One region of the Ureibacillus sp. FSL E2-3493 genome, then DNA from elsewhere that is predicted to be linked to it. Evidence: riboswitches for the same ligand, from Rfam matches in the RefSeq annotation. Region 1 holds a riboswitch; each other region holds the start of a gene.
What was found. A riboswitch is a leader RNA that binds a small molecule or an ion and turns the genes downstream of it on or off. The one in region 1 is predicted to bind preQ1.

Region 1 (10,482 bases):
GCCTTATTACATTAAACGGAATTCGAATTTCGAATGGATATATTACGCCTACCATACCAGACATATTGTCTTCGTACGGAATTTCCCATGTGATGAATCGTGTGGATGAATTTGCCGATAATATGGATATGAAAATTGAACATTTGGGCATTGTTGTAACAAAATATAAAGAAAACTCAAAAGTACATAGAATTACTTTAGAGCAATTAAAAAGTATGAACATTCATGTGTTTAGACGACTATTTAAAGAAACGAACCAAATGGCAAAAGCGGCGGATTACTACGTATCTTATTCAACTTTCAAACAGAAATGGGGAAAAGACAGTTCATTTCATGCATTTTATTATTTGGCAAAGGAAATAATCGAAATGTATGAAGGATGATAATGATATGGATTATAGTTTGGCTGGAAATCCCATTTTTATTTCCAAAATAATCGAGCCGAAGATGGACAAACTACTATTGAAAAGTTAAAGCTTTGTTGAAAGCGACCTTACTTTTCAAACATATCAATGGGGAGGATAGCAATGCCAAATAAAGAAGCGAATAATACTAGGTCCAATTGTCAAGGGAACGTTTGTGGAACGGAGAAGATTCCAATGAATCGAAATCGTCAATCCAAAAACAGTAGTGAAGAGTTTGCTTCTGAAATTCATATCAATGCAAATTTAGAACAAACCCATTCGAACAATGCCTTCGAAAAAAGGTCAAAAAGACAATTAGAAAGTGAACGCACTGCCTGGAATTAAAGTGTTATTTGGCGCTGTCGGAAACCTGCGATATTAGGGACTAAAGTTTTTCTTTAGTCCCTTTTTGATGGTTTTTAAAAAAATATTTTCCATATTTGTTTAAAAATTAATCCTACTATATTACTATAATAGTATAAGGTTTAATCGGAATGAAATAAATTTAAGGAAGTACCTATAGTAATGAAAAAAACAAATATAAAAATTATTTTAGTTCTTTCAGCTTTATTAGTTTTATTCTTTACATCATTTAGTGTTTATACGACAAATGTAAATATACGAAGTACAGTTGAAGAGGCGATTACCAATCAAAATTTGGAGACGGCTAAAACCATTTCAGAACGATTTGATATTGAAACATATAAAAAATTTTTAAAGAGTCCGCAAAAAAATAATTACTATTGGAAAATTAATAATGACTTAAATAATATTAGAGAAAAAATTGGTGCTCTTTTTGTTTATACAATAGAAGTAGATAGTCCAAAAGTGATGAAAACAATGGTTGCAGGGCTACCTGCTGATAAACAGAAATCCTTTAAAATCGGGAAACTGACGAATGTTCCAAAAAAGCTTGTGAAGATGGCATATTATGAATGCAAGCCATTTACAACAAATATGATAAAAGATCCGGACTATGGAACGTATTTAACAGTAGCAGCACCCATTATAGATGATTCTAATAATGTGCTTGGATATGTTGGTATTGATATTAGTGTGGAAGATATTAATGAAGTAAAAACAAGTGTTTTAGAAAATAATATTATCATTTTTATTTTTAATGCGTTATTTATTTTCATTATGATTACTTGCTTTTATTTCATTCAAAGATGGTATCAAAAGGCAGTTGTAAGAGAAGTTGAATATACCGAGGATACATACCAAGAGGAAATAAAAACGTTAATTACATCTGTTTCTTCATTAAGACATGACATGACAAATCATCTCCAAGTTATACATGGTCTTTTAATCATTGGGGCTGTCGACAAAGCCCAACAATATGTTAATTCCCTAGTTAATGAAGTCCAGTTAATTAAATCAGTATCCGTCGATTCCACAATCGAACATCCTGGATTGGCTATTCTATTGCAAACGAAAAAACTGGCTACAAATAACCATCAAATTAATATGACGACTTCCGTTGACCCGAACCCATTTGATCGAATTAAATCAACGGATATGATTAAAATATTGTCTAACTTAATTGATAATGCGATGGATGCAACAAATGAGTTGCCAGAAGAGCTCCGTCAAATAACAGTTAGCTGTGAAGCAACGGATTGCCATTATATTTTTGAAATAAAAAATACCGGGCCAAAAGTTCCCGAATGTGAAGAAATTTTTAAACAGGGCTTTTCTACAAAACATGCCGAAAAGGGAAAAACAAGAGGCCAAGGCTTGTTTATCGTAAAGGAAGTAGTAGAGAAGTATAATGGCGAAATCGCCCTCTACTCTACAAACGACTATGAAACAATTGCAAGGGTAAAAATTCCCCTTAAATAAAATGCAGATAAACAATCAAAATAGAATAAATGGCCCTAAAATATGGTTCAAATAAAAAGTTTACGGCCTATATAAAAGGAAATGTTCTATTTCGATTGGATTATTTTCGAAATGTAGAATTTCAATTCTTTTTACCTTAAATATAAAACTGAGGTGTCGTTGACATTCTCCTGTTGCTTATTAAAATAGAACTATCTTCGAAGATAAGAAGGGATGAATCGTTTAGTATTCCTTTATAAACGAACATCCCTGGGATGGACAGTTCTATTTTTATAAGCTTTTGATTTAGAGGTGAAATAGTGGAAATGGAAAAGGAAAAATTATTAGAATCGAAAAGCATTTTAATGAAACTGGCGAACGGTATTAATCCATTAAATAATGAACCTATCAATGATCACAGCTTTTTACATGACCCTCAAATTATACGTCCTTTATTTTATCTTTCAGATTATATTTCAAAACAGCTTGAAGTTAAAAAGATACCTCCGAGAAAACCTGCCACATTTCACATAACCGATGAACAATTAAAACAAGTTACATTGCCTCTAGGGAAAATTGGGATTAATGACTTTTCTAAGGCGATTAATGTAGTCATTGATCCTACTATAAGTAAAAAATTAACCGGAACAATGATTAATAAAAAATTAAAAGCAATAGGTATTTTAAGTGAAGAAGTGGATGGAAATGGTCATCGAGTCAAGGTAAAAAATGACAAATAGGAAGGGTATGGTATTGAAAGTGAGACCCGGACTTTTAACGGTAGAGAATACAAAAAGGTTGTTTTTAATGAAATAGGTAAACAATTTTTTGTTAAAAAATATTAAGACGTTAATGGAGTAGGATGTAAATAATATTCACTTAAATAAGGCAGATGGGAGAGGCATTAGAGTGGAAATACGAGATTTATTTGACTTAGAAAATGATGCAAACTTTCAACAATTGAACCAGCAAGTAAATTCCTTTAATACTTTAAAAATATTAAAATTGGAAAATCATGAAATTAGACATTCGAATATATTGGCTTGGTTACTGAACCCAAAGGAAAATCACAATTTGAGTGATTATTTTTTACGTAAAGTAATGGAACATCTTATGTTAATGGATGAAAATGGCGGAAATGTTCAATATCAAAAAATCGGGAATATCCTTAATCATTCCTTAGTCGACAGTCATGTTTATCGAGAAGTAAAGACAGATAAAAATCGATATATTGATTTACTAATTGTGAACCAGCAGTTGAAAACGGTTTTGATCATAGAAAATAAATTTTATTCTTCGGAGTCTGTAAATCAATTGAATGATTATTTGGAATTTACTCGCCATACATTTAAAAATTTTACGATTATTCCTATTTACTTAACCCTTAATGGGGAAAAACCTTCGAATTCCCATTATTTTATTCTAACATACGAGAAAATTGAGGTTATATTACATACTATTTTAGGGTTATATAAAGATCGATTAAGCGATAATGTATTTCAATTTATTAAAGATTATAATCAAATATTAAAAGAAAAATTTTATCCTAATCAGGAACAAATATTACAAGCTATTGATATTTATTTAAATCATAAGCAAACAATCGATGTTCTTTTTGAAGAAACGGCAAGTATATCTAAGCCATTAATTTTTGAAACCGGTTATTATTTTGAATTTTTAATGAAATATAAAAATACGATTCAATATATTTATAAACATGGGCAAAATATTTTGTCCTATAGTTTTGACGAATTTATTAAACTGCAATTTAATAATAATGTGTTGTATCGCTCCCAGCCAACTACTCCTCACTTACTACCGCCAGAATGGGAAGGAATTAGTCATGCCCATTTGAAAGAACCAACCTATTGGTTAGGAAAAGGGTTAGTCGTATGGTTTGAACAAGCGAAAGATAGTCGATTGAGTATGATAGCAGAAATTGGGCCAATTGAATACACCGAACGCCTTTCATTTTTGGAAAAATTAGAGCGAGCAGGTTTATCGGTTAAAGAAAGATCTAAATTAGAAACGGCTCGTTATACCCGTTTCTTTACTCAAAAAATGGATATTAACAAGTGGGATGATATGGCAGAGTTAACACAAGGGATGTTTGACTTATATAACTCAGCAGAATTTACACAAGTAAGAAATCAAGTAGCGGCTATTTTAAAAAATGATGATGTAGAAATAGATGAACCAAAAGCGACTATGGAGAAACAAAAGGGTTATGATTTTAAAGTGAAAGTACAAAGGGCGTTTAGAAAATGGATGGCATTAACGAATATACCTGAAACGGATTATCGTGTATCGAACAAACACCTTTCTTTCATTATTCCACTTTTTGATTCCTTTAAAGATCGATTAGGAGAAACTAGAGAAAAATGGTGGTGGTATAACGGACCATTTCTATTTTGGTTCATGATTAATGAAGATTCCCTTTATTTTACTTTAGAAGTTGGTCCAATCGAGGCAAATAAGCGGATTGTTCTAATGGAACAAATGAAAGAACAGGGGATTATTTTTAGTGAAAAGGGACTTTCTCCAGAAGCAAAATTTAATCGTATCTTTTCGCGATCAGTATCTATTAAATGCTTAGATGAGCCCGAACTACTACGAGTATTTCAAACGTTGTATGATGATCATGATCTGCAAAAGATTTTAAATAAAATCCAGCATATCTATAACGAATTCTATAGCAACATTGAATAATGAATCCACATAATATTCTTTTTATCATAGTTGATATATGAAACTTTTAAAATGTGTATCAATATGTTCAATATAACGAAATTTTGGTATAATGAAGTTATTAGAAGAACAGAGTAAAAAAGACTACTTGATGCTGCAACATCAAGCAGTCAACGGTAATAGCTAGTCCTAAGGGATTGGCAACCAGTTCGAAGTTTAACCTGCATTGAGCGAGAGCTCAGGTAGGTTATTTTTTTTGATTTACTGTAATCACAGTCACAATTAAAGTGGCGAAGGCCACGGAAAACATTAATGTTTCAGAAATAGACAAGGCATCACCGCCTCTCTGTAAAGGAGTTCCGCCAATCGTCCTTTTAAATTTTTTAGCTATTACACCTACATTATAGCACATATGTTCGTATTTTAAAGGGTATAAGGTTGTATTTTATAGAATATGGAAAGATATCCAACGAAGGAAAGGATATGAATGTACTCTATTTTTAATGCTAGCAAGCCCTTTTAACTTCTATTTGTAAATAATTTCAACGCATACTTTGCTCCATATTGAAAATAATAAGCGGAAAATGAATGAAAAGAAGGTAGAACGATGCGAAAACGTCTCCACATTCTAATTATAATGTGTATACTTCCTTTTGTTGTAGCTTGTACGGATAACGGTGATGATACCCCAGTAGAAGCAAAGGAGAATGACGGTAAATTCAATAACTCGTCTAGTAGCAAAATCGATTCATTACTTAAGGAAGTTTAACAACTTTTCCCTTTTTTACTCGAAGGCTTCCTTTTATTCCCTTTTCAAGTATACTTAATAGTAAGAGAATATTATTATGAAGTAATGAAAAGGGGATTCTTCATGTCTAAAATACCTATAATCATTGACACAGATCCGGGAATAGATGATGCAATGATGTTAACATACGTCTATGGAAATGATGATGCTTTAGATATTCGTTTAGTTACAACAAGCTCAGGGAATATCTCCCAAGGAAAATCCAATCATAATGCACGGGTCTTTTTAAGTTACATTGGGGCTAATGTAGAAGTTGCCCGTGGATTAGAAAGTCCTTTCCTTCGTAGATTGGAAATAGCAGAAGATATCCATGGAGAAAGTGGTTTTGGAAACGTCCAGTTTTTAACGCCTCCACTTCCAGTGAGCCATCGTCCGGCGGTGACTGCAATGGTGGAGACGATTTTAAGTAGCGATGAAAAAATAACGATTGTCGCAACTGGTCCTTTGACGAATATCGCGGCATTACTTGTTGCCCATCCTGAAGTAAAAACGAAAATTGAAAGGATTTTATGGATGGGGGGAGCAGCTGTAGGGGGCAATGTTACACCAACGGCAGAATTCAATGCATACGTTGACCCGCATGCTGTCCAAATTGTGTTTAATTCAGGGATTCAAGTTGTAATGAGTGGTTTAGATGTAACTCATAAAGCCTTTATTACAGTGGATGAAATCAAGCGATTAGAAGATATGGGGACGGAATTTACACAAAAGCTCCATGAAATGGTGACATTTTATCTTGATCAAATTGAAAAGACACCTTTTCATGAAGAAAATTATGATCAAGTAGTTCATTTTCATGATGTAGTGCCAGTGATGTATTTATTGCAACCTCACTTGTTTGAAGGAACCGACCACTTTGTGGAGGTGGAGTTAGAAGGTAAAGCAGCGGGTGCTACTATCGTAGATTATTTGAATCGTACAAACAATAAACCAAATGTTCATGTTCTACATAACGTTGAACGGGAGAAGTTTGTTGAAGAATTTATGAAGGCTGTGGAAAATATTTCGGAACGCCTCACAAAATTTTAATTGACCAATGCCCCTTCATCCTTTATTCTATTCAATGAATAGAATGCCCGGCGAACGGGAGAGGTTCATAGCTGATACCCTCTATAAAAAACTATGGAAACATGACGAATGATGCCATGTCCATAACTGGACATGGCTTTTATGTTTTTATAAGAGTTTTATAGAATATGAACTTCTCCTTGTTAATTGTTGGGAAACATTTGCAAGGAGGATTTTTTATGTCTGGCCGTAACCATGAAGAAGGTTTAAAAGATTTAACATTATTAGGAAACCAAAATACACAATATTCATTTGATTATGCACCGGAAGTATTAGAAGCGGTAGATAATCTTCATTCCAATCGGGATTATTTCGTGAAATTTAATTGTCCGGAGTTTACGAGTTTATGCCCATTAACGCATCAACCAGACTTTGCGACGATGTATATTTCTTACATTCCAGATAAAAAGATTGTAGAAAGTAAATCGTTAAAATTGTACTTATTTAGTTTTAGAAACCATGGTGATTTCCATGAAGACTGTGTCAATATTATCATGAACGATTTAATCAAATTACTAGACCCTCGTTACATTGAAGTTTGGGGTAAATTTACGCCACGCGGAGGAATTTCGATTGACCCTTGGTGTAACTACGGGAAACCGGGAACGAAATATGAAGAGATGGCTCATCATCGTTTAATGAACCATGATTTAAATCCTGAAAAAATTGATAATCGTTAAGAATGAAATTAAATAAAGAGGTTATTAGCGACCCTCTATAAAAAACTAAGGAAAAACAGCATTTTTCTTAGAATGCTGTTTTTTCATTAATAAAGGAGATTTTTTCACATGAAGCAGGGAAAAGCCGTTGTTGTATTTAGTGGAGGACAAGATAGTACAACTTGTTTGTTTTGGGCAAAAGAACGCTATGAAGAAGTGGTAGCTGTAACCTTTGATTACGGTCAAAGGCATCGGCTTGAAATTGACTGCGCAAAGGAAATAACGAAAGAATTAGGGATTGCTCATCACATGTTAGATATGTCGCTATTGAATCAGTTAGCACCGAACGCTTTAACAAGGGGAACTATTCCAGTGGAAGATGGGGAAGGTGGCGAATTACCATCAACCTTTGTGCCTGGGCGTAATTTGTTGTTTCTATCCTTTGCTGGGGTGTTGGCAAAACAAATAGGGGCGAAACATATTGTTACAGGCGTTTGTGAAACAGATTTTAGCGGCTATCCCGATTGCCGGGATATTTTTATTAAGTCGCTAAACGTTACGTTAAATTTATCAATGGATGATACTTTCGTCATTGAAACACCGTTAATGTGGCTTAATAAAGCGCAAACGTGGGAATTGGCAGATCAGCTCGGTGCCCTTGAATTTGTCCGCGAAAAAACACTCACTTGTTATAACGGAATAAAGGCGGACGGTTGTGGGGAATGTCCAGCTTGTAAGTTGCGTAAAAGAGGTTTAGATGAGTACTTAAACTCGAAGGTAGAGTCTTAAAAGACCAAGTTTTTAATTGAAATTTAAGGAGTAGTAAAATGAGAATCATATTTTATTTATTATCAATTGTCGTTGCCAATGTGGTGACGGCTGCCTTTGCACCATTGCAATTTGGAATGTTTATCGTTCCGATGGGGACGTTGTTTGTTGGAGCGACGTTCATTTTCCGAGATTTAGTACAAAATAAATACGGACGGAAAAAAACGTATTTATTTATTTTTACAGCATTAGTTTTGTCGGCAATCGTCTCCTTTCTACTAGGAGATACATTAATGATCGTAGCAGCATCAGCTATTTCCTTTATTTTAGCTGAAACGGCCGATACGGAAATTTATACTCGATTGAAATTACCTATCGCTTGGCGCGTTTTCTATAGTGGTCTAGTAGGAGGATTACTAGATTCGGCAGTGTTTGTCATTATTGGTTTAAGCCCTCTTGGCGCCGGTATGTTACCATGGGAAGCTGTACCAGCTGCTATTATCGGTCAAATTATCGTGAAAACCGTTATCCAAATGTTTGGTGCTATAATTTTAAGCCAAGTGCATGGAAAGAAAAGTAACAGTTTTGCTTAATAAATCGTTTTCTAAAAAACTGGTGTAGCTTGAAAAAGTTTCCGCCAGTTTTTTTATAGGACAATATGTAAAGATATCTTTACATATTGTCCATTTTTATTTATTTTAAATGTAAAGATATCTTTACATTTAATATGGGGTGAAAAGTTTTGTGAAAGTAATTAATCATATTAAAGAAGTTCGGTTAGCCAAAAAAATTACGCAAATTCAAATGGCGGAAGATTTGCAAATTACTCGTCAAACGATTAATGCCATTGAGAAAAATAAGTATAATCCAAGTCTGGAATTGGCTCTAAAATTAGCTAAATATTTGGATGTTCCTTTTGAACAATTATTTTACTTAGAGGAAAAGGAGTGAAGTAGGTGAGCGTTAAGAGGTTACAGCATTTGTTATGGACTGTGATTGTTCTATGTATGATAATAGGCGGTTTTTTAGGTATATATATCATTGGAAAAGAAACGGGTGATTATCCTGTTGAATTAATGTTGCCAATTATCATTGGAGTTATAGGTGGATTAATGGTATTTTTGATGGTTTCTAAATGGAGTCAGAAAAGAAGGGGAAATGTGCCTGAAATCGATGAACGAACTTTAAAAAATCTCCAAAAGTATTTTTTGGGGGCGCTATATTTTATTTTAATAGGCAGTGGGGCTGCTCTATTAATTGCGTATGCAATGGGAGTAAAAACGATCGAAACGGGACTGTTGATTTTATGTTTAGGCGGAGTGTTTTTAATGACGATTGCTGGGGCATTTATTGTTAAAAGAGTTTGAGGAAGTAAAGAGGGGTGGGTCCATTGGGTATTCGTCTCTTACTCACTCAAGTAGTAGGAGTAGTAGGATAATTAAACTTTTTGTCGAATTATACTTACTAACAATGGATAGAAGGAGGGGTTTTTTGGGTTCCAATCCAAAGTTACCGTTAACAGTTGAAGACAAAGGCAAACTTCGAAAAGCGAAAGTGAAATTAGGAGATATACATACACTAAGTACAAATCAAATAGCAGAAATACTGGAAATGTCGTTAGACGAAGCAAAGAAAATAAAAGCACTTGCAGAATTTCAACGAGTCCCATCCATTGGATATGAACTTGCAGAAAAGCTCGTTAACCATTTACATATTTTTTCTTTACAAGAGTTACAGGAAAAAGACGGTGCGACATTATTTAATGAATTAGAGAAGAAAATGGGCGTTTGGACGGATAGTTGTGTAGAAGATCAAATACGATGTGTCATTCATTTCGCCAATAACCCGAAGAGTAACAAGCAATGGTTTGAATTTACACAGGAAAGAAAAAAGTATCGGGAAGTCTATGGGTATCCAGATGATCGACCTGAAACGGCTTGGTATGAATAGGGAGGAAAGGATAATGAAAACACGATTATCCTACGTAAGAACGTAAAAATTTAGAAACTTCTATCGAGTGGTATACAGCTGTATTAGGTTTTAAAGTAGAGGCTACTTGGCCACCGGAAAAACCAAACTATGCCCATTAGAGTGTATCTGTAGGGGACGGTTGAAATTCGATAAAATATGGTTGATTTAGAAATAAATCAGAGCCAGGGGACAGGTGAGTAAGTGATAAATAAAAGTTTAGGATTCTATATAGCTTTTGGTGGAATTGTAGGGTTATTTTTTGGCGGTATGTGGAATGGAATCGGGGCAATGGTAT
Region 2 (10,482 bases), 3.3 Mb from region 1:
GGTATATAAGGATGGCCAGCCTGTACACAGGCGAGGAACGATACAGGCATATCAATACCCATATGACCATATACAACAACTGGTTTCTGCCGCTCGAGCTGCATAGTATGTATTAAACTTGCTAGTCTGCTGGATCTATCCCAAAGCAGTCTATAATTCAGAACATGGTCCTCTGTACGAAATGCTGTCCGTTCCGGGTTTCTGGCCGCATGCTGTGCAATACGAGTTAAAAGTTTCATTGTATTATCTTCTCCATTTAAAAATCGTTATAAATATAGTTGCCTGTATTTGCCGTATGGAAGCCGTACATCAAGAACAAGGTAACAAGAATTGCTAAATAAAAAAACGTATGCAATGCAAAACGGACACCAGTGTTCGTATATATCTGTTTGATCTTATTCATCTTCTCTCTTCCTTTATTCAAATTTATAGCCGGTTCCAATCACAGTCCGGATATGATGCGATTCACAGCCTAATTTAGCTCTCAGCTTTTTAATATGTGTATCTACAACTCGAATATCACCATCGAAGTCCAAACCCCATACGTGATTTAAAATAGTTTCACGTGATAGGACGTTATTTTTATGCTGAAGCAGGAATACCAGCAATTCATATTCCTTTGGCGTCAATTCTACTTGTTGACCATCAAGCTGAAGCTGATGGGACTTCGTATTAACGATTGCTTCACCGAAGCTGATGATATGACCGGTCGGCAAGTAATGTTCCGTTGCTCGTTTCATTAAAGAATTAGCACGGGCAACTAATACTTTTGGACTGAATGGTTTAGTAACATAATCATCGGCTCCCAGTTCAAACCCATGAATTTTATCATCGTCACTAGATTTTGCTGTCAGCAGAATAATTGGTACACCAGACCCCATTCGAATCTGCTTAGTGACAGCGAATCCATCCATTTGTGGCATCATAATATCGAGAATGACTAAATCCGGAAAAATGGCGTCAAACCAGTCAATTGCACTGCTCCCATTATCCGTCTCATACACTTCCCAGCCGTCCTTTTTGAAATAATCGGCTACAACTTCTCGAATTCTCACTTCATCCTCGACAAGCAATACTTTCTTCCCCATCGTGAATCTTCCTTCCAATTTCTATATATTAACAAGGTTATATGTCTTTCATGTGTCCTTTTAGGCATTTAATCCTATTATTTGAAACGAAAATAGAACCGTACGCCATCCGGCATATTTTCCGCTCCGTAATGGAATCCATGCAAATCAAGAATTTGCTGGACAATTGCCAATCCCAATCCGGTACCGCCGGTCATTCTGCTTCGTGATGATTCAGTCCGATAGAAACGTTTCCAAATCTTATCCAACTGCTCTTCTGGTATTTGCATGCCTTTGTTTTCGATTATAAATACACTGTCACCTTTTTCCTGATCCAATTCGATGCGAATCGCAATAACAGAATTAGGCTCACTGTGCCGAACCGCATTGATAAGGAAATTTTTCATTACTCGTTCCATCCACTCATAATCCGCCAAAATAGGCTGCTCATTCTTCGGCATTATTTCAATGGAGACATTTTTCTCTTTCGCTATACAGAATAATTTATCTGCCAAACCCTCAATCATTTCACTGAGTAGAAAAGATACTTTTCTTAGTTTAATTGCACCGTTCTCCAACTTAGCTAAATCGAGCATATCTTTAATCAGCACTTCCATCTTGTCTGCTTCCTCAATGATTACTTCTATATAATGGTCTTGCTTATCCGGACTGACACCATCCTGAAGCCCTTCAGCGAAGCTTTTGACAATGCTAAGCGGTGTTTTCAATTCATGTGATGCATACTCGAAAAACTCTCGCTGCTCTTTTTCCATCTGCTCACGTTTTTCCATGTCCTCTTTTAGCTTTCCATTGGCTTGTTTCAAATCATTTAATGCAACATTCAAATTTTGCGCCATTATAAGCATATTGTTTGAAAGGCTTCCTAGCTCATCCTTCTGCTTAATCGGCTTCGCCGATGAGAAGTCTAAATGCACCATTTTTTTTGCCATTTCATTTAGCTTAATCAATGGTCTACTAACAAGACGGGAGTAGAATATTGACAGTAACAGAATAAGAAAGATGCCTGCTATTCCGATATAGATATAAAATATTCGTAGCGCTTCATTAGTATCTTTAATTTCCTGAAGAGATGTAACAGAGAACATATATTGAATTTCTCCGTCTTTCTTAAATGGTTCAATTAAAACTAAATTATGTTTTCCACTCCATGGCTCTACCCAGTCACGCTGCATACTTTCTCCATTAGAAAGCTGTTTTATTTGAGCTTCGTCAAGGGGGAACCATTCTAGCAGTGCATCATAGAGAAGTCCTAGTCCCCTATTCGTCACCCCATTCTTTGGTAGAGAAGTGCTTTTTACTTTTCCTTCGATTGTCACTTCATTCTCGCCCGAAGCTTCACCTATGCTAGACGTATCCTTCGTAATAACAGAGGGGTAAATGACCGAAGGAACCATAGCATCTGGCTCTCCTTGTACTATCAATGTATCTCCCTTTGTAATATTCAATGCACGTATCTGTTTTCCGTAATTGATGACGAGTAGGGAAAGCGATACTTCTACAACATTGCCATCTTCTTTTTCCAGCATGATGTTAAAGGGATCCTGGACCAATTGATAACCATCCGCGTCCACAATCGTTAACGGACTTTTAGTCTCTCTCATGTAAGAAAGTGTTTGTTTTGTCAATTCATCTTCGCTCCAGGAATTTTTCTCATACCCTTCTGCTAACTGATGGATGTGCTTTGCTACTTCTTTCGTTTTATAATGTTGATAAAAACGGTCAAAGAATAATAGCTGAAATATCATAATCATGGCATAAAACACCATAAAGAATAAAGCTGTTACAGCGAATAATTTAACCGTGATACCGCGTTTTCTCATGTTATACCCCTTTATTTCATACGAGAGTTTATTAATAACTTAAGCTATAAGTATGTTTTTTGTGTGTCCAAATCCAACCCTTCATATAGTAATCATTTTTTTCAAGTTGTGAAACCTTTTTTTGTACCTAAGCTAAGATTACCCCTGACCAAGAATACCTTGTGTTCAACACAACCAAAGAATTTTGCTAGATGTGTGTACACGAAAACAAAAAAGAGACCGTCTAATAAACGGCCTCCTTTAATATAAATTTAGTTTTAAAATCTTATACTTCCATCACTATCCCTTAATAAGAAATTCATTCCCGTCCTCATCAACGAAAAGTGCATAACTTCCCCATTGCATTTCATTTAACTCGTCCTTAAATTCAACGCCATTTGCCTTCATTTTTTCATACGTATCCTTAACATTGTCGCAATCAAATACAATTGATGCTTGTTTATTTTCATATCCTTTCATCATGGACTTAGGATAAAGAACGAGGCGACTTTTTGTGTTAGGTGGAGCCACTTCAAGCCACGATGCTTTAGGTCCCATTGGATGTTCTGCAACGACTTCAAACCCTACCTTTTTCGTCCAAAATTCCTTTGCTCTTTCTTGGTCATCCACATATACTGCAACAGTTGCGATATTTGTTATCATTACTTTTCCTCCTTCATAATGTCCCTCTTTATTCTACTAGAAAAAAGCAATTATTCATCTTGTAAAAAATATCTACTGAACTTCTCTAAGCTACTGCTTTTCATTTCTACAAGTATAAAAACAGCACGATTATGTGCTGTTTTTATAGTAAATATATTTAATTCTTTTTTTCGGTTCTATGTCAAATGTTGGGGTGAAGTGATATTACACGGCACCCCGATTATCCTAAATGAATCCCAATTTTCTTAGATAAATTATTTAATAAAATTTTCGCTTTAAAGTGTTCATAGCTTCTAAAACCATAAGCATTACGCTTCAAAACTTTTGATTTATTATTAATTCCTTCTAAAAAACCATTTGAATATCCAAAACTTAAACTATTTAAAATTTCAACTTGCCAATTTTTTAGCGTTTGAATGGCCTTTAAAAATGCCGGAATATTTGCTTTTTCTACCTTTCGGTAAAAGGCTTCTAATCTTTTTTTTATTTCTATCAAATCATTTGAAGTTTTTGCCCAATCAAACCATTCGCAGTAAGCTTCTTTTAATTCATAGGCTTGCTTTAGTTCCTTCGACATTCCTATGTAACGATTTAAGTACCAACGATTCGTTTCTGTTAACTTATCAAATCGTTTATATAGTACATGACGCATTTTCTTACATTTCTTTCGATCATATGCATGCCATTCTTTTTGAACATTTCGACGTACTTCATCTAGTGCCCAGTAAATATAACGACAATAATGAAAGCGATCCGCAATAATAATCGGGCGATTTAACGCCTTCCTAACTGCTGCTTTAAAGCTTGGATTCATGTCCATAACCACAATTTCTACATCTGCACCGTATTTCATCAAGTAATCCTTAATGGTTTCTTTTCTACGATTTGGTAAAATATCAATTGGTTCATGTGTTTCCGCATTGGCAATAATTAATTGATAAGTTCCCGCATCGGTATCTGCTTTATATTCATCAATCGCGATACATTTTGGTAAATGAACCCCTTCATTTAATTGTTCCTTTACTACTTCTTTAAAGCGACGAATCACTGTTGAGCTTGATGTACCAAGTACTTCAGCTGCTTCTTTAAATGTTTTTGCCTTTATTGAACGGATTCGTACAACTTGATTCCATTCTTTCGAGAAACGTTGATATTTATCCACGAAAGGGGATTTTTCTGAAAAACGTTTCCCACATTGGCATACATAACGACGACGTTTATAAAAAAGGACGGTTAATCGTTCAAACCATTTTAAATGATTAATTTTTTGAATTCGATAATCATGGACTTTTGATGTTATATTCTTGCATGCTGGACATTGATGTTCTTTTTTTGGTATGGAAACGTGTAGAACAATACGTTCCCCCATCTCCTCCACCTTATGAACAGTTACACCTTTTAATCCTGGAATATTCATGTTAAAATTCATTTGCACGTATCACCTTTCATTGCTTGTTTCTCGACAATTCAAGTATATAGAAATCGGTGATTACGTGCTTTTTTATTTATGAAATTTTTTCAAACCCCAACAAATATTATAGAGCCTTTTTTTCATATATCCATGTTTCTGCGAACTCTGGAAAATCAATAAATGGATTCCGGTTTCCTTGTAAATCATAAATAGCAAGGTTTCGGTGTTTTTCATATAAAGACACTGGAAATTTTTGATGCCACTCAAGTAAAACCTTCAGATTCACCAAATGATTGTTAATCGTTCCAGGGTAACGAGCCAAAAAATAGAAGGTAGCCCTTGCAACAATTCCCTTTCCATATTCAGGTTCGAATTTCCCTTCATCTGCCTTCCCGCAGCCTTCCTCAATACCTAATATATGCCCTTCTGGAACATAGTCTGGAAAATCATAATAAGGGCTGTTCCCACGACGGCTGTTACATGTGGGATCACAAGCAAATAAATGATGCAAATCCCCTCTCATTGGCTGACCCTTATCAAACCAAGATTGAGGTACTACATGTTCACAATTTAATGTCACCTCATCGGATAAATGAGTAATAGTCCCACCTGTAGCTTCTAAAATACGTATATCCGCCTCTATAACAGTGAGCGGATCCATCTCTTCCCCCGAATATACGCTTTTAAGTTTCCCATTCTCTTGAAGGTCTACCCATGGATAGACATAACGATGGGGGGAGTAACCTAACTTATTTTGATGTGTTTTTTCTAGTAATTCATGAATATTCTTTCTATCAAATGAGATATTTTTATAGTACGTTTGTTTAATCTCCTTATCCCTATCTTCCTCATAATAAGTCTGGTTATTGCTATACTCTAAATAGACTGCCTTTGCTATGTCCAGTTCTTGTGCCAACATTTCTTTGTTGCTAATTTTCGAATCCTGCGTCAATTCGTTTTCGTTAAACTGTTCTACTACTTGATATGGAATCAAATTCATTTTACGCTCCATTTTTCTCCCTCCCTATAGGATTAAATTGAAGCCAAATCATGATGTTATTAATAGTTTAACAATTCTGTATATTATTTCATAGTAACTTTTGGAGTGTTTCTATCTAGTAGAAAATAGCGATAAAAATAGAATACCTAATTGGTTACATGAATATTAACAACCATCCATACAATTAAAGTTCCATTTATAAATTCAAAAAAACAGCACCTCTTCATCATTAAAGAGTGCTGTTATATTTCCATTACATTTGGTTTTAAAGAAGAGCGCTACACACCTCTTTTATTTCCCCAGATGAGTGTATGTAGCTGCGGTAGTACTTTTACGTTCTTTAATTCTTCATCCATCATCACTTGATTAATTAACATTTGATATTTCTCTAATAAATGGCTAACTAATCGCGTATTGTCTAACGAGGTGATGTCATCATTTCCAACCTGAAGATAAAAAGGAATGGTCGGATATCGGCGATGAACTTCTTTAGCATAATCATAATCCTCTTGGTTAAATATAACGACTTTAAGTGATATATGTTGATTGCTATTTCTACCTCTTAGTCTCTCTAAAATAGTAGAGAGCATAGAGAAATCTGTCATCATTTTAGAACTAGGAGGCTTTGGTGAAATGGTTAGTTCATCGATATCATACAACCAATCTTGCCATTTACTTCCCTGTGTCTCCACGCCAATCTTTATATTATTCTCTTTTAAAAGGGCAACAAGGGCATCCAAATTACGAAGAAGCGCAGGATTTCCTCCTGAAATGGTGACGAATGAAAACCCATTTCCTCCAAGGCGTTTCAACTCAGCCCAAACTTCTTGCGCTGTCATTTGAACGATAAGATGCTTGCCAGTGCCATCCCATGTAAATGCTGAATCGCACCAAGAACAAGAATAATCACAGCCAGCAGTGCGTACAAACATCGTCTTCTGGCCAACTACCATCCCTTCACCTTGAATCGTGGGACCAAAAATCTCTATAATAGGTAATTTACTCAAACTCCATCCACTCCCTTCTTGCCTCAGCATAGCTTGTAGGAGTTTCATACAGCCTGATAAATTCCACACGTGCACCATGATATCGTTGTTCATCGAGCAAGGCTTCCTTCAACATTCCGTAGATCCAAACGACGATATTCTCTGCAGTCGTATTCATCGGTGGCAATGTCTCGTTTAAATAGTGATGATCTAAATAAATTTCAATTTTTTGTTTCCAAATGTCCTTAATATCCCCAAAATCAATCATGAGACCACGTTCGTCAGTAAACCCACTTAATCCTAAAACAGCACGATACGTATGGCCATGTAAATTTTTGCATTTTCCTTCGTAGTTATGTAAGTGATGAGCAGCATCAAACGTAAACTCTTTGCTTACAAGAACACGTTTCGAATGATATTTTAATTGACTTCTTTGAATGTCTTCATCCATTTTTTGTAGCTTATCAACAATTCTAAAATTAGGCATGTTTTAAAATTCCCTCCCTGAAAATATCCCCGGAAGTTTTCAAGAGAGGCTCTAACAATCTTTCTATTAAAACGTATGCATTAAACAAAAAAAGCCACGTCCTATATGGACATGGCGAATTGTCATGTTTCCATAGTTTTTTATAGAGGGTATAAGCTATGAACCTCTCCCGTTCAAATCCGGGCATTCTTTTATGAATATAGTATATAAAATTGACAGTAATTTTCAAATAAAAATCCCATATATTTTTTGAACAGGACTTTTAAATTTATTTAGCAATAGAACCCGAACTTACTTGTGATACGGTTCACCGTGGTGATTTAAGAGGCAAAAAGGGGACAGAAAGTTCACTGTCCCCTTCAGTTTTTATCCAATAGGAATAACCCAATAACCTCTTGATGAAGATTAATTTTTAATTAGTATTATTTAAACTAAAGAAATAAAAATAGGAAGCTATTGTTATTCCAAAGCGGCCTTTAGTCCACCCCTCACAAGTGATATTACACTATTGTAAATCCCTTTTATTACTGCAATCAAATTAACCAGATTTAGTATTCAAAATTCCATATTTGGACATTTCCTGTAAACATTCATCAACCTCTTTAAATGGCAAACGTTTAGCTTTACCATATTTTTTAGGATTACTTAGATCCTTGTAATCTTTAAAAACCATATAATGAGGTACTCCTTTATTATTTAATCGTGCCAATAGTTCCGCATAGTCTTGAATTGCAGATATAACTTTTTCTCCTATAATTAATAAAGCAACTTGATAAAGTCGTGACATGCATCTATTGTATTCATTTACAGTTTCAACCACAGAAAACTCCTCGGGCCTATTTTCAATGTCTGTTTTTACTTTCTTCCAATTAAAACTTGTATTTAATAGAATCTCTTTTCGAAAACTAACCTTAGTAAATTGTGACTCTACTCCATTTGTCTCTACTAAACTACTTGATATACTGCCCAACGGAAGCCCATAATGTTGTGTATAATTCCGTAACTGATACAAAAATCTATATGAAAAATGCTTGTCATACTCTTCCGCAGTTGCCTTTTTCCAACGTATAAATTCTTCGGAATCTTCACCGTATATTTTATCTATTTTTTTCTCAGTATGCTCAATGAACATTTTTGTACTCGAAAGATAGTTTATTAGAAATCTATTAGTATGATGGCCTACGTATCTGATATTTTCCAATCCAACGACTTCATGTTCGAGAAATCTAATCAAATCAGAATAGTTATCAATTGACATTTGAAATAGTGTTTTCAAGCCATTATAATTAGCTAACTCACTAAAACATTTGTTAATAATTTCAAAATCAAGATTTGACAATGTCTCTTTTATATCAAATATTTTTTCTCCATTTTCAACTCTAAACTCCACGAATTTCCTAATCATTTCCACTCAATCCCTTACAATTAATAGTTATAATACTTTTCCGCAAATAAGAAACCATCTCTGTTATATTTTTATAAAACTTCACTATAATATAAGAATTAATTTGCAAGGAGGTGTACCCATGAACAAAGACAAATTCCACACAACAAATAGCAAAAATCGTGTAGCCATCGTAAACGAGTTGCTAAAACGGGATGGTTTTGATTTACAAAAAGTTGCGGATGCTCTTGAAATGAACTATTCCACCTTTACAAAACTAATGCAAGAAGACGATTATGTTTATATTAAACGGGAAAATCAGTATTACAAATTTGTTCGTGATGAGAGCCAGGTTTCCTCTATTTCTGACCAAACCGATTCCGAAATGGACTATATTAAGAAGAACTTTTCGCCTTTGAAGAGTTTAATAGAACGATATAAACACAACGGCGACTTCATCATTGACAAGCGTATTTTCCGTTCCACCTCTAAAATCTCCAGTAAAAACTTCCGTATGCCTGATGACCTCTATCAAAACTTTATTGCTACGTGTGAAAATGAATTTCCGCATCTCAAAATCCAAGATATTATTGCCCAACTTCTTCTCGACTTTGCAGATAAATATTCAAACCAATAAATAGATAACGGGGCAGTTCGTTTCTATTAAAAACTGCCCTATCCATTTAAAGATCTCTTTCCCCTCTTTTCGGTTTCTTTCTCAGTTCATTTGGGAGTAAATGGTCAATCTCATCTTCTGAGAAAGTTAATTCTTCATTAACCTTTAAAGCCCTTTGAGCCATTTTATAAGCTTTTGCTGACGTTATTGGAGCATTACTGTAAATTTCTGAAGTTCTTAATTGTAGTTCATCACGTGACTTTCTAATATCCTCTATTTCTAATCCATCCATATCTGCTATTAATGAAATGTAATCTTCTCTAATAACCCATAACGTTTGTGCAACATTGCGATGCTTTCGAGCATTTCCATCAAAATCAAATTCTCTCATAAAAGTCGTTAGAAATAATAGAAACATTGATATGATAGTTCCAATTATAGTAGCAAATTGGTTATTGCCAAATAGTACTATTAAAAATGCACCTGCAACTATTGTTGAAAAGATTAATTGAGTAGTTTTTAATCTCTTTTCCCTTTTCTCCAAAATTATTGCATCCATGTCATGTGTCTTTTGAGTATATACAACCCTTCCATACGATTCTCTTATTTGGCTATCTAATTTTCTTCTTTGATCTACATTAACTGGGGAATTTTGATCCAAAGATATTCCTCCACTCCTGTTTTGATGAATATTCATATCCATCGGATTGATATTGAATAGCTTTTAGTGCTAAGTTTTTTGCTTGTTTAGCTTTATATTCAAAGCTATGTGTCGAGATAATTTTTCTATTACTTCCAGGCACGAACCAATAAGAACTACTTTGTGATTGATTTATCAAAAAACCAAAGAAGTCTCTTGCCATCCAATCATAGTATAAATATGATTCTTTCTTATGCGACCAATTCTGCATAAATCTATAACATAACGTGTCTATTAAATAACCACTCATTTGAACGTTATTTTTATTCTTCCAGGCTCGCATCATACGACACAATCTTTTTAGATTTTTATTCGAATCTCTATTCATTTCATTAAATGCTTTAATTT
Region 3 (10,482 bases), 350 kb from region 1:
ATTTTTAACGGTTGTTCTTGGACCTAATGATGATATTACCCACTTTGAATATACGAAGAAAAACAATAAAGAAAGCGGTCCAGCATTAGTCGGAATCGAAGTGAACAGTCCAGACGATTATCACGGCCTTATCAATCGCATGCGCATGAATGGCTTTGAATTTACCGAAGTTAATAAAGATAGCCAACTGTTCGGATTGTTAGTTTAATTTTTGAAGGAAACACTCAGTAAAAGCTGGGTGTTTCTTTTTGAATATAAAAAAGAAGAAACGACATTTTTCCGTCATTTCCCCTTCGTTTTCTTCCTATTTTTCAACCTAACAACGCTCTATCCGAATTCATTTTTTCACCGCGGATATTTTCAAATTCAGCCATTAAATCTGGAATTGATAATTGTTGCTTTTTCCTTTCATCGATCGATAATATAATTTGCCCTTTATCCATCATAATAAGGCGATTTCCTAAATCAATGGCTTGTTGCATATTGTGGGTAACCATTAAAGTTGTTAAGTTCCCTTCTTCTACTAGTTGCTTCGTTAATCGGGTAATTAACTCTGCTCTTGAAGGATCAAGGGCAGCCGTATGTTCATCCAATAATAAAATGGCAGGCTTCGTAAAGGTAGCCATTAATAATGATAACGCTTGTCGTTCTCCACCCGATAGTAAACCTACCTTCGCATTAAACCGATTCTCAAGGCCTAACCCTAACTTCTCTAAAGAAGAACGAAAGAACTCTCGACGTTTACTATTAACTCCTCTACGTAATCCCCTTTTTGCATTGCGTGAATAAGCAATGGCTAAGTTTTCTTCGATTGTCATCGATGGTGCGGTACCGGCCATTGGATCTTGAAACACACGACCAATAAATTGAGAACGTTTATATTCTGGCAGCTTCGTTACTTCTTTCCCATCAATCGTAACCACTCCAAAATCAGGGGTTAATGCTCCGGAAATCATATTCATCATCGTTGACTTCCCTGCCCCATTACTTCCGATGACCGTTACAAAGTCACCTGGAGATAAATGGAGGTTAATATTATCTAAAGCAATTTTTTCATCTGGTGTACCTTCATTAAAAATTTTATTTATTCCTTCTAATTTAAGCAAGGTGGTTCCCTCCTTGCGTAAGTTCTCGTTGTTGTTCGAGACGTTGTATTCGCCTTTTTTCTTTTCTTATTTTTTCACGTCGCTTTTCGACTAGATGCGGAATGACTAAAGCTAAAATGACAATGATAGCTGTAATGAGCTTCATATCCGACGTATCTAACCAGTCAATTTGTAAAGCTACTGCATAAATAATTCGATAAATAATAGCCCCTGCTACTACTGCTAATGTTGTACGGAAAATCGTCTTCGTTCCAAAGATTGCTTCTCCGATAATAACAGATGCTAAACCAATAACAATCATCCCAATCCCCATATTGGCATCGGCAAATTTCGAATATTGGGCAATTAAAGCTCCTGACAGGGCTACTAAAGCATTAGAAACCCCTAATCCGAGTACGATTAACCCATCCGTATTGGCTGAAAAACTTCGAATCATTCTTTTGTTATCACCCGTTGCACGAATCGCAAGGCCTACTTCCGTCTTCAAAAACCAATTTACTATACTTTTAATAATTAGTGTAAGAATGAGAACAATTAAAATTGTCCCCCAAGTAGATGGAGCCGTTTGAAATCCTAACGTATTTTTTAAGAAACTCGTTAATGCTTGATCAATACCGATATTTCCCCATAAGCTTTGAAACTGTGAAAATATCGAATCTGAACTCATCAATGGAATATTTGGCTTTACGACTGCATTTTCATCGGATAATCCCATAATGCGGAGATTAATCGAGTACAAAGCAATCATCATTAATATCCCCGAAAGAAGTGGATTTATTTTTCCTTTCGTGTGTAAAAGCCCCGTCATACATCCTGCAATAAATCCAGCAACAAGTGCCGCTAATGTAGCCAGTATTGGGTTGTAGCCTAGTACAATCATCATCGCTGCTGTAGCTGCCCCTGTTACAAAGCTGCCATCCACGGTTAAATCCGGAAAATCTAACACTCGGAATGTTAAATACACTCCGAGTGCCATAATTGCATAGATGATTCCTTGCTCAACTGAACCAAACATCGCTGTAAACATATTGAATCATCCCCTATCTTTCCTTTTAATCTATTCGTAAATTTCTGCGTTCCAAGAATCTTTAATTTCTAGATTTAAAGTTTCAGCAGTTGATTTATTGATTAATAATTTTAAATTTCCTGGATATGCAGCAGGAATTTCAGATGGTGTTGATTCCCCATTTAAGATTTTCACTGCCATTTCACCAGCTTCATAGCCGATATCATAATATTCAAAACCGTAAGCACCTAAACCACCGCGGGCAACCGAATCTAATTCTCCTACCATAGCTGGAAGTTGATTCGAATTCGCTACGTCAATAACTGACTCCAAAGCAGAGACAACGGTATTATCCGTAATGATATATAGAGAATCTACTTTCCCTACTAATGATTCCGTTGCTTGTTTTACTTCTGCTGAAGTGGAAACTGCTGCTTCGACCAACTCAAGACCAGCTTCTTCTAGTAACGTTTTCATTTGTTCAACTTGGGCAACGGAATTTTGTTCACCAGTGTTATAGACGGTACCTACTTTTTTAGCACCTAGTTCATCCTTAAGGAAAGCTACTGTATTCGCAATCGTATCTGGATGTAAGTCAACTGTACCCGTCACATTACCACCTGGACTTTCCATTGAGTCAATTAATTCTGCACCTACTGCATCTGTAACAGAGGTAAATATAATCGGGATATCAGATGTTGCTCCTTTTACAGCTTGAGCTGATGGGGTAGAGTTAGCAAAAATCAAATCAACCCCGTCATTCACTAAATTTTGCGCAATCGTTGTATTCATACTCGGATCGTTTTGGGCGTTTTCTTCGACAAATTCGACTTCTAATCCCGCCTCTTTTAAAGCTGCTTTAAACCCTTCTGTTGCCTCATCTAATGAAGGATGCTCTACGATTTGCGTAATCCCTACTTTGAAAGTTTTCTCCCCTTCTGATGTTCCAGCATTTGTACCATCTTTTGTATCAGTAGTTGTTTCCCCTCCGCCACAAGCGGCCAATAATAATACTAATCCTAACGATAACAATGAACGCTTTTTTGGACCCTTTTTCATTCTTTCTCCCCCTACTTCCCTTTCAAATTCATTCCACTCAACATCAATGAATTTTCTAATCTATTTAATTATTCTAAAAATTTTGAGTTTAACGATTATATTACATTGCTAACCTATGGGAGTCAACAGCATTAAATAGGCTCTTACTTGCAATTTTCATAATTACTACTACAAGAAAAATAATTTGTCGCTTTAAACCGTTAAAGTACATAGTTTTTATGAAGAATTCATTATTTTAAAAAAATATAAAAAATGTGACTAGTTTTCGACATTTTCCTATTTTGTGGACAACTAATCTACTTGTCCTCCAAATTTTATAGTTCATTTGACATATGGAACAAAATATAATAGTATATTTTCTTGTGATATTTTCACCGTGGTTCGAAAACTCCCACGAAAAAAAACTAAGGAGAATGAATATGAAAGTTAAATTTATTGCCACAACTGGGATTATTGCGGCTCTTTATATGGCTGTTACCCTTTTAGTTGCACCCTTTGGATTTACAGAAATCCAATTTAGAGTTTCAGAGATGTTTAATCACCTAGTTGCCTTTAACCCTCGTTATATGCTTGGGATTATTATTGGTGTATTTATTGCCAATTTATTTTCCCCCCTCGGCATTTACGATTTAATTTTTGGCGTCGGTCAATCGGTTATTACACTAGCCATTTTTATTTTCATTTGTAAGTTCGTAAAAAACATTTGGCTACGTTTAATGATTAATACATTTTTATTTACTTGTACAATGTTCATCATTGCCTTTGAATTAAACATCGCCCTTAAACTTCCATTTTTATGGACTTGGTTTACATGTGCCGTTGGTGAATTCGTTGTACTTGCTGTAGGTGCCCCTATTATGTACCTATTAAATAAACGATTAAATTTCAAAGATTTAATATAACGTCTAAACCGAGAATTATCTTTCTCGGTTTTTTTCATACAATTTTCCTCTTCGATTTTTCTGAAAATATTGACAAGGATTAAATTTAAGTCTACAATTCTACTTAATTAATTGTTCGGATACGGTAGTAGGTCGCGGGAGCGTGACCACCGTTTGAGCAAAGCAGAGTTTAGATGAGAATAGCTGAGAAAAAATTGATGAATAAGAATAGTAGCGATTTCAGGCGCTTTAGAGAGCTAGTGGTTGGTGTGAACTAGTGCGTACATTTCGTGAATGGGCCTTATGAGAGCAACTAGCGTTAGTTAGTTGACGTCTTTCCTACGTTACAAGGAAGTGTTGGAAGTGCTTTTTTACTTCTTAACACGCCAAGGTGGAAGTATTTTTATGCTTCAACAGAGGTGGCAACGCGGTATATATCGTCCTCTACAAAAGGAATTCCTTTTGTAGAGGACTTTTTTATTTCTCTAACCTGCTAATTTTAATTTTTAGGAGGATGAAAAATAATGGGGATTCAATCATTTACAAACCAAGTCAAGGAAATGAACAATTTATCCTTTGAAGAAATGCTTCAAGCTGCTGAATGCATATTTAATGAAGAAACTCCAAAAAAGGATATTGCAGATCTTTTAATCGCATTAAGTAACAAAGGTGAAACAACGGAGGAAGTAGCAGCCCTTGCGACTGTTATGAAATCGAATGCCCTTCCTTTACCATTGCCTGAAGGAAACTATCTTGATAACTGTGGTACAGGTGGGGATGGTTTAAAAAGCTTCAATATTAGTACTACGTCTGCCTTCGTATTAGCCGCAAATGGTGTATCTGTCGTGAAACATGGTAATCGTAAAATATCTAGTGCATCTGGAAGTTCTGATGTACTACAAGCTTTAGGAATTCATACAGAGTTTTCTATAGAAGATTCCATTGATTTATTACAACGAGAAGGAATTACTTTTCTCCATGCGCCAAACGTTCATCCAAAACTAAAACGAATAGGTGAGATTCGACGAACTATTGGAAAACCAACGATTTTTAATATGGTGGGCCCTTTAACAAATCCCGCAAATTTAACAACGCAGCTCGTCGGCATTAACCGTCCTGAATTTGTTAGCCAGTATGCAGAAGCCCTTCGTATTTTAGGTCGTCAACGGGCAATTGTCGTTTCTGGTTCACAAGGGATGGATGAAGCATCGTTAGATTCCAATAATACGTTCGCCTTATTAGAAAAGGGAGAAATTAAACCATTTTCAATCGACATACAATCCCTTGGCTTAACCCCCGTTTCCATCACGGCATTACGCGGTGGTACACCAGAAGAAAATGCCGTTATTTTAACAGAGTTATTGCAAGGGAAACAAAGTGTTTATTTTGATGTAGTCGTTTTTAATTCAGCCCTCGGTTTGTTTGCCCACGGTACCGTTGACTCGGTAAAAGATGGGGTCGAACTTGCACGGGATAGCATTTTATCTGGAAAAGCATTACGTAAACTTGAGGCTGTTGTGGAATATAGTCAAGGAATTGTAAAGGAGCGTGCGGTACAATGACGATTTTACAAACGATTTTAGATCATAAATCAACCATTCTTTCATCCCTTTTAGAAAATGAACCACAATTTGAAGTAAAGAGAAAAACACGCCCTTCTCTATATAATGATTTAAGAAAAGCAGAAACGCTTCAAATTATTTCCGAGATGAAGCGGGCTTCTCCATCTAAGGGTCTTATCGCTGAAGGGGCAAACCCAATCGAGCAAGCGAAAACATATGAACAGGCAGGAGCTGCTTGCATTTCTGTTTTAACAGAAGAAAAGTTTTTCAAAGGCTCCTTTCAAGATTTAGTTGATATCGCCAATCATGTGGATATTCCTATTTTAAATAAAGATTTTATTATTCATGAAGTACAAATAGATTATGCGAAAGCTGCCGGTGCTTCCGTCATTTTATTAATTGTTGCTGCCCTTTCCGATGAAAAGCTAAAAGCGTTTTACACTTACGCCAGCATGTTAGGTTTAGACGTTTTAGTGGAAGTACACAACGAAGAGGAACTTGATCGGGCATTAGCTATACATCCAAAAATTATTGGTGTAAACAATCGGGATTTAAAAACCTTCACCGTCGATCTTGCCCAGAGTGAAAAATTAGCCAATAAACTAAATGATTATGATGACATTGTCTTTATTAGTGAAAGTGGCATTTGGAATGCAGAAGATGCAACCCGGGTTGCTAAAGCTGGTGCTCACGGTGTTTTAGTCGGTGAATCATTAATGCGTAGTGGAGATGTGGGAGAAGCATTAACCTCCTTACAAGTTCCCCTCCCCTTTGTCGCAAAGGAAGTGAAGTAATGGCAAAAGTAAAAATTTGTGGACTTAAAGAAGAAGAACATGTGAAAGCCGCTGTTGAGGCTGGTGCCACATGGATTGGTTTTATGTTTGCCCAGAGCAAACGACAAATATCCTTTGAACAGGCCCGTAAGTTAGCTCAAAGTATTCCCGCACATGTGAAAAAAGTTGGTGTTTTTGTCAATCCAACCGCCCAACAAGTACGAGAAGCTGTTGAACTAGTTGATCTTGATTATGTTCAATACCATGGAAATGAAGAAGCCCAATTTATTAAACAGTTAGGCTATCCTTCCATCAAAGCATTTTCCATTAAAAATGCGGATGATGTAAAAAGGGCTAGTCAGTATGAAGTGGACTATTATTTATTTGACGCGCCTGGTACGAACTATGCTGGAGGGAGCGGTCACATTTTTGATTGGACTTTACTAGACCAACTTTCCATTCCTAAGAGCAAGGTCATTTTAGCTGGTGGACTCAATAGTGAAAATGTTCTTCATGCTATTGCCCAAGTGAATCCTTTTGGTGTAGATGTCTCAAGTGGAGTTGAAAAAAAAGGGATAAAGGACAGTCACTTGATTAAACAATTTATCGAAACAGCATCACAGAAATTAACTAGTGTAGCGAAATAAATAGGATGGATGAATGAATGAAAAAGGAGCGGATATAAATGACAACAGAATTAAAAGGTCGATTCGGTCGATTTGGTGGACAGTTCGTACCTGAAACATTAATGACAGCTTTACAAGAATTGGATGCTGCTTATGACAAAGTCAAAAGCGACGAATCTTTCCAAGACGAACTTCGCTACTACTTAAAAAATTACGTAGGGCGTCAAACCCCCCTCTATTTTGCTGAACGTTTAACCGAATATTGTGGTGGAGCAAAAATTTACTTGAAACGGGAAGATTTAAATCATACAGGAGCTCATAAAATTAATAATGCCCTTGGGCAAACACTTCTTGCGAAACGTATGGGGAAAAATAAAATTGTTGCTGAAACTGGTGCTGGTCAACATGGTGTTGCTACTGCCACTGCCTGTGCCCTTCTCAATTTAGACTGTATTGTTTACATGGGAGCAGAAGATGTTAAACGGCAAGCTTTAAACGTCTTCCGCATGGAGCTTCTTGGCACAAAAGTAGTCGCCGTTGATAAAGGTTCTGCCACATTAAAAGATGCGGTAAACGAAGCATTACGCCACTGGGTAACAAACATTGAAGATACCCACTATATTTTAGGTTCTGCTATGGGTCCCCATCCATTTCCTACAATTGTTCGTGATTTTCAACGGGTGATTGGTGATGAAACTCGGGAACAAATATTAGAATTGGAAGACCGTCTACCTAACGCTGTTGTGGCTTGTGTTGGTGGTGGTAGTAACTCTATCGGCATGTTCTATCCATTTGTTGAAGACGAAGATGTCGCTTTATATGGTGTAGAAGCTGCAGGGAAAGGAATTGAAACAGGGATGCATGCTGCTGCTATTCAAGGTGGTCAAACTGGTGTTTTACACGGAGCATTTATGTACTTATTACAAGATAACAACGGCTTTGTTCAAGAAGCCCATTCCATCTCTGCCGGTCTGGATTATCCTGGGGTCGGACCAGAACATTGTCACCTTCACGAAATCGGGCGAGCATCTTACGGTACCGTTACAGATGATGAGGCGTTGGAAGGAGTTAAGTTACTTTGTCGCACGGAAGGTATCCTTCCCGCCTTGGAAAGTGCCCATGCCATCTATTTTGCAGCCAATCTCGCAAAAACAATGGCACCCGATGAAATTCTTGTCATTTGCCTATCTGGTCGTGGTGACAAAGACGTTCATACAATTTCTGCTGCCCTTGGAGGTGACCTTTCATGAGTTTGTTAAAGAAAACGATTTTATCTATCACAGCTCAAGGCCATAAAGCATTTGTACCGTATATAATGGCTGGCGACGGTGGTTTAAATAAATTACAACCGACGATTTTAAAATTACAACAGCTGGGAGTTACAGCAATTGAAGTTGGGATTCCCTTTACAGATCCAGTTGCAGATGGACCTACGATTGAACGGGCTGGTGAACGGGCTTTAGCAAATGGGACCACTTTACACACTGTCCTTGAAACATTAACTTCCTTTGCGAGTGAATTGACGGTACCCCTTGTAGCTATGACCTATTTAAATCCTATACTAGCCTATGGAACGGAGAAATTTGCTAAAGATGCCCGGGCTGCCGGTATTCGTGGAGTCATTATTCCAGATATGCCCCTCGAGGAAAGTGAAATTGTTCAGCCTGCTTTAAAGAATGCATCGATTGATCTTGTCCAGCTTGTATCTTTAACGAGTACTCCAGAACGGATTGAACGTTTAACAAAAAGAAGTGAAGGGTTCATTTATGCTGTCACTGTAAATGGGATTACTGGTGCCCGGTCCTCCTTTGCAACCCAATTGGATGAACACTTTAAAAAAATTCAAACGTATACGGATACACCTGTTTTAGCAGGCTTTGGTATTTCAACACCTGATCACGTAAAAAGTTTCGGATCATTTTGTAGCGGGGTAATTGTTGGTAGTAAGATTGTTGACTGTCTAGTTCAAGATGATTGGACTACCATTGAAAACTTAGTGAAAGCTTCAAAAACAGTTGCTATGAAGTAATCCTTTAAGGCCATTGAATCTTTATATTCAATGGCTCTTTTTTATAAATATAAAAAAATAGTGCCGACTTTAATAGAAGCCAGCACGTTTTATATCGTAATAAATTTAACGGGATGCTTTTGGTGGTTGGCAAACATCACATTTACGTTGGTTATTATTTTTAAATTTCGTAAACGTTTTTTCAAAATGACTACCACAGGCACATTGGAATAATAATTTTTGAGAAAACCCATGGAATTCCGTTGTTAGTAACTTACTATCTGAATTATTTTCAACAAATTGTTTAATTTTATCAATCGTCCATCGTTTGTTCATTTTTTTACTCCTTATATCGTTTAAATATCTTTCGTTGTTTCTTTAATCGTCATCTAAAATAGAATCCTTTTATATCAATATTCATTTTATTCCTGATTAAACCACAGTGGTTCTTTGTCATCAACATCGCCATTATAATTAATTAAAATTTCTTCTCCAGCTTTTATATCTTTAAATGCATAAAAATCAAAAGTATGATTGTTAAAATTAATTTCGTAAATAGCATTCGGTTCATAGGAATGATTAAATAACATTCCATACCCTAAAAGGATTGCAGTATGATTAATTCCATACTCAAAAGCGTAATCAGCGAGGAGGGTTTGTTCAATATGTTGATGTTGGTCATTTGGATAGGAAATGACTGGTGCTTCGTGTAATAGCTCCCCTTTTTTAATATCACATGTTGCAAATACCCCTCTATTGAATTCTCCATCACTTAGCGGAGATGTTTTTACTTCAATCATGTTGTTCGCCTACTCACTTTTAAATTTTCTTTCTAACTGTAACATTAATTTGCATATTAGTAACGAATTTTTCATTTTAAAACTTCTTTATAAACTTTTTTGTTGCATTAAACTTCCCAACAGACGAATAGGCACATTCCCCTTTTTTATTGTTACACGCCTTCTTTTTAGAATATTCCTTTCAGTCAATATTATTTATTTTTCTAACAAAAAAGTGCAAATCCCTTTGATTTGCACTTCTGTCTTATTTATGAAATTGCTTTTAATTTTCTGTTTAATTTTTCTAGCATATCAATTGTCATTTTTTCTAAATTATACTGAGCTTTAAAGCCCCATTCTTCTACTGCCGCTGAAGAATCAATGGAGTTTGGCCAGCTATCTGCAATCGCTTGACGAGTAGGATCTACGTCATAGTCCATTTCAAATGTTGGAATATGCTTTTTAATCTCCGCTGCAATTTGCGAAGGCTCGAAGCTCATTGCAGTTATGTTAAAGGCGTTACGATGTTTTAATTTTGAGCCGTCTGCTTCCATTAAATCTACAATCGCTTGCAATGCATCTGGCATATACATCATGTCCATATAGGTACCCTCTGCAATGTATGAGGTGTAGCGACCATTCTCAACCGCTTTATAATAAATATCTACTGCATAATCCGTTG

Region 2: another riboswitch for preQ1. It lies ahead of queD (6-carboxytetrahydropterin synthase QueD); the one in region 1 lies ahead of queF (preQ(1) synthase).
Region 3: another riboswitch for preQ1. It lies ahead of MHH69_RS03595 (QueT transporter family protein); the one in region 1 lies ahead of queF (preQ(1) synthase).

The regions. Positions count from the first base shown of each region.
Region 1 is NZ_JBBOPK010000001.1:304,189-314,670, forward strand. Features, by position in the region: gene MHH69_RS01600 (ParA family protein) at 1-383, shown strand, start outside; gene MHH69_RS01605 (DUF1540 domain-containing protein) at 528-749, shown strand; gene MHH69_RS01610 (ATP-binding protein) at 930-2,246, shown strand; gene MHH69_RS01615 (hypothetical protein) at 2,552-2,965, shown strand; gene MHH69_RS01620 (PDDEXK-like family protein) at 3,135-4,934, shown strand; gene MHH69_RS01625 (hypothetical protein) at 5,521-5,682, shown strand; gene MHH69_RS01630 (nucleoside hydrolase) at 5,785-6,750, shown strand; PreQ1 riboswitch class I at 6,805-6,851, shown strand; gene queF (preQ(1) synthase) at 6,969-7,469, shown strand; PreQ1 riboswitch class I at 7,481-7,524, shown strand; gene queC (7-cyano-7-deazaguanine synthase QueC) at 7,578-8,237, shown strand; gene MHH69_RS01645 (VUT family protein) at 8,276-8,809, shown strand; gene MHH69_RS01650 (helix-turn-helix transcriptional regulator) at 8,961-9,167, shown strand; gene MHH69_RS01655 (hypothetical protein) at 9,173-9,583, shown strand; gene MHH69_RS01660 (helix-hairpin-helix domain-containing protein) at 9,708-10,166, shown strand; partial or broken gene MHH69_RS19285 (hypothetical protein) at 10,220-10,306, shown strand; gene MHH69_RS01665 (hypothetical protein) at 10,389-10,482, shown strand, end outside.
Region 2 is NZ_JBBOPK010000001.1:3,561,783-3,572,264, forward strand. Features, by position in the region: gene dltA (D-alanine--poly(phosphoribitol) ligase subunit DltA) at 1-239, opposite strand, end outside; gene MHH69_RS18325 (teichoic acid D-Ala incorporation-associated protein DltX) at 257-403, opposite strand; gene MHH69_RS18330 (response regulator transcription factor) at 417-1,088, opposite strand; gene MHH69_RS18335 (sensor histidine kinase) at 1,166-2,908, opposite strand; gene MHH69_RS18340 (VOC family protein) at 3,188-3,550, opposite strand; gene MHH69_RS18345 (ISL3 family transposase) at 3,771-4,985, opposite strand; gene MHH69_RS18350 (endonuclease I family protein) at 5,086-5,880, opposite strand; gene queE (7-carboxy-7-deazaguanine synthase QueE) at 6,240-6,968, opposite strand; gene queD (6-carboxytetrahydropterin synthase QueD) at 6,961-7,434, opposite strand; PreQ1 riboswitch class I at 7,561-7,607, opposite strand; gene MHH69_RS18365 (hypothetical protein) at 7,973-8,824, opposite strand; gene MHH69_RS18370 (hypothetical protein) at 8,961-9,455, shown strand; gene MHH69_RS18375 (SLATT domain-containing protein) at 9,502-10,095, opposite strand; gene MHH69_RS18380 (SMODS domain-containing nucleotidyltransferase) at 10,073-10,482, opposite strand, start outside.
Region 3 is NZ_JBBOPK010000001.1:652,255-662,736, reverse strand. Features, by position in the region: gene ilvA (threonine ammonia-lyase IlvA) at 1-208, shown strand, start outside; gene MHH69_RS03610 (ABC transporter ATP-binding protein) at 312-1,106, opposite strand; gene MHH69_RS03605 (ABC transporter permease) at 1,099-2,133, opposite strand; gene MHH69_RS03600 (ABC transporter substrate-binding protein) at 2,164-3,171, opposite strand; PreQ1 riboswitch class I at 3,542-3,585, shown strand; gene MHH69_RS03595 (QueT transporter family protein) at 3,591-4,073, shown strand; T-box leader at 4,262-4,500, shown strand; gene trpD (anthranilate phosphoribosyltransferase) at 4,577-5,614, shown strand; gene trpC (indole-3-glycerol phosphate synthase TrpC) at 5,611-6,408, shown strand; gene MHH69_RS03580 (phosphoribosylanthranilate isomerase) at 6,408-7,034, shown strand; gene trpB (tryptophan synthase subunit beta) at 7,073-8,263, shown strand; gene trpA (tryptophan synthase subunit alpha) at 8,260-9,042, shown strand; gene MHH69_RS03565 (hypothetical protein) at 9,148-9,357, opposite strand; gene MHH69_RS03560 (SET domain-containing protein) at 9,444-9,821, opposite strand; gene MHH69_RS03555 (L-threonine 3-dehydrogenase) at 10,070-10,482, opposite strand, start outside.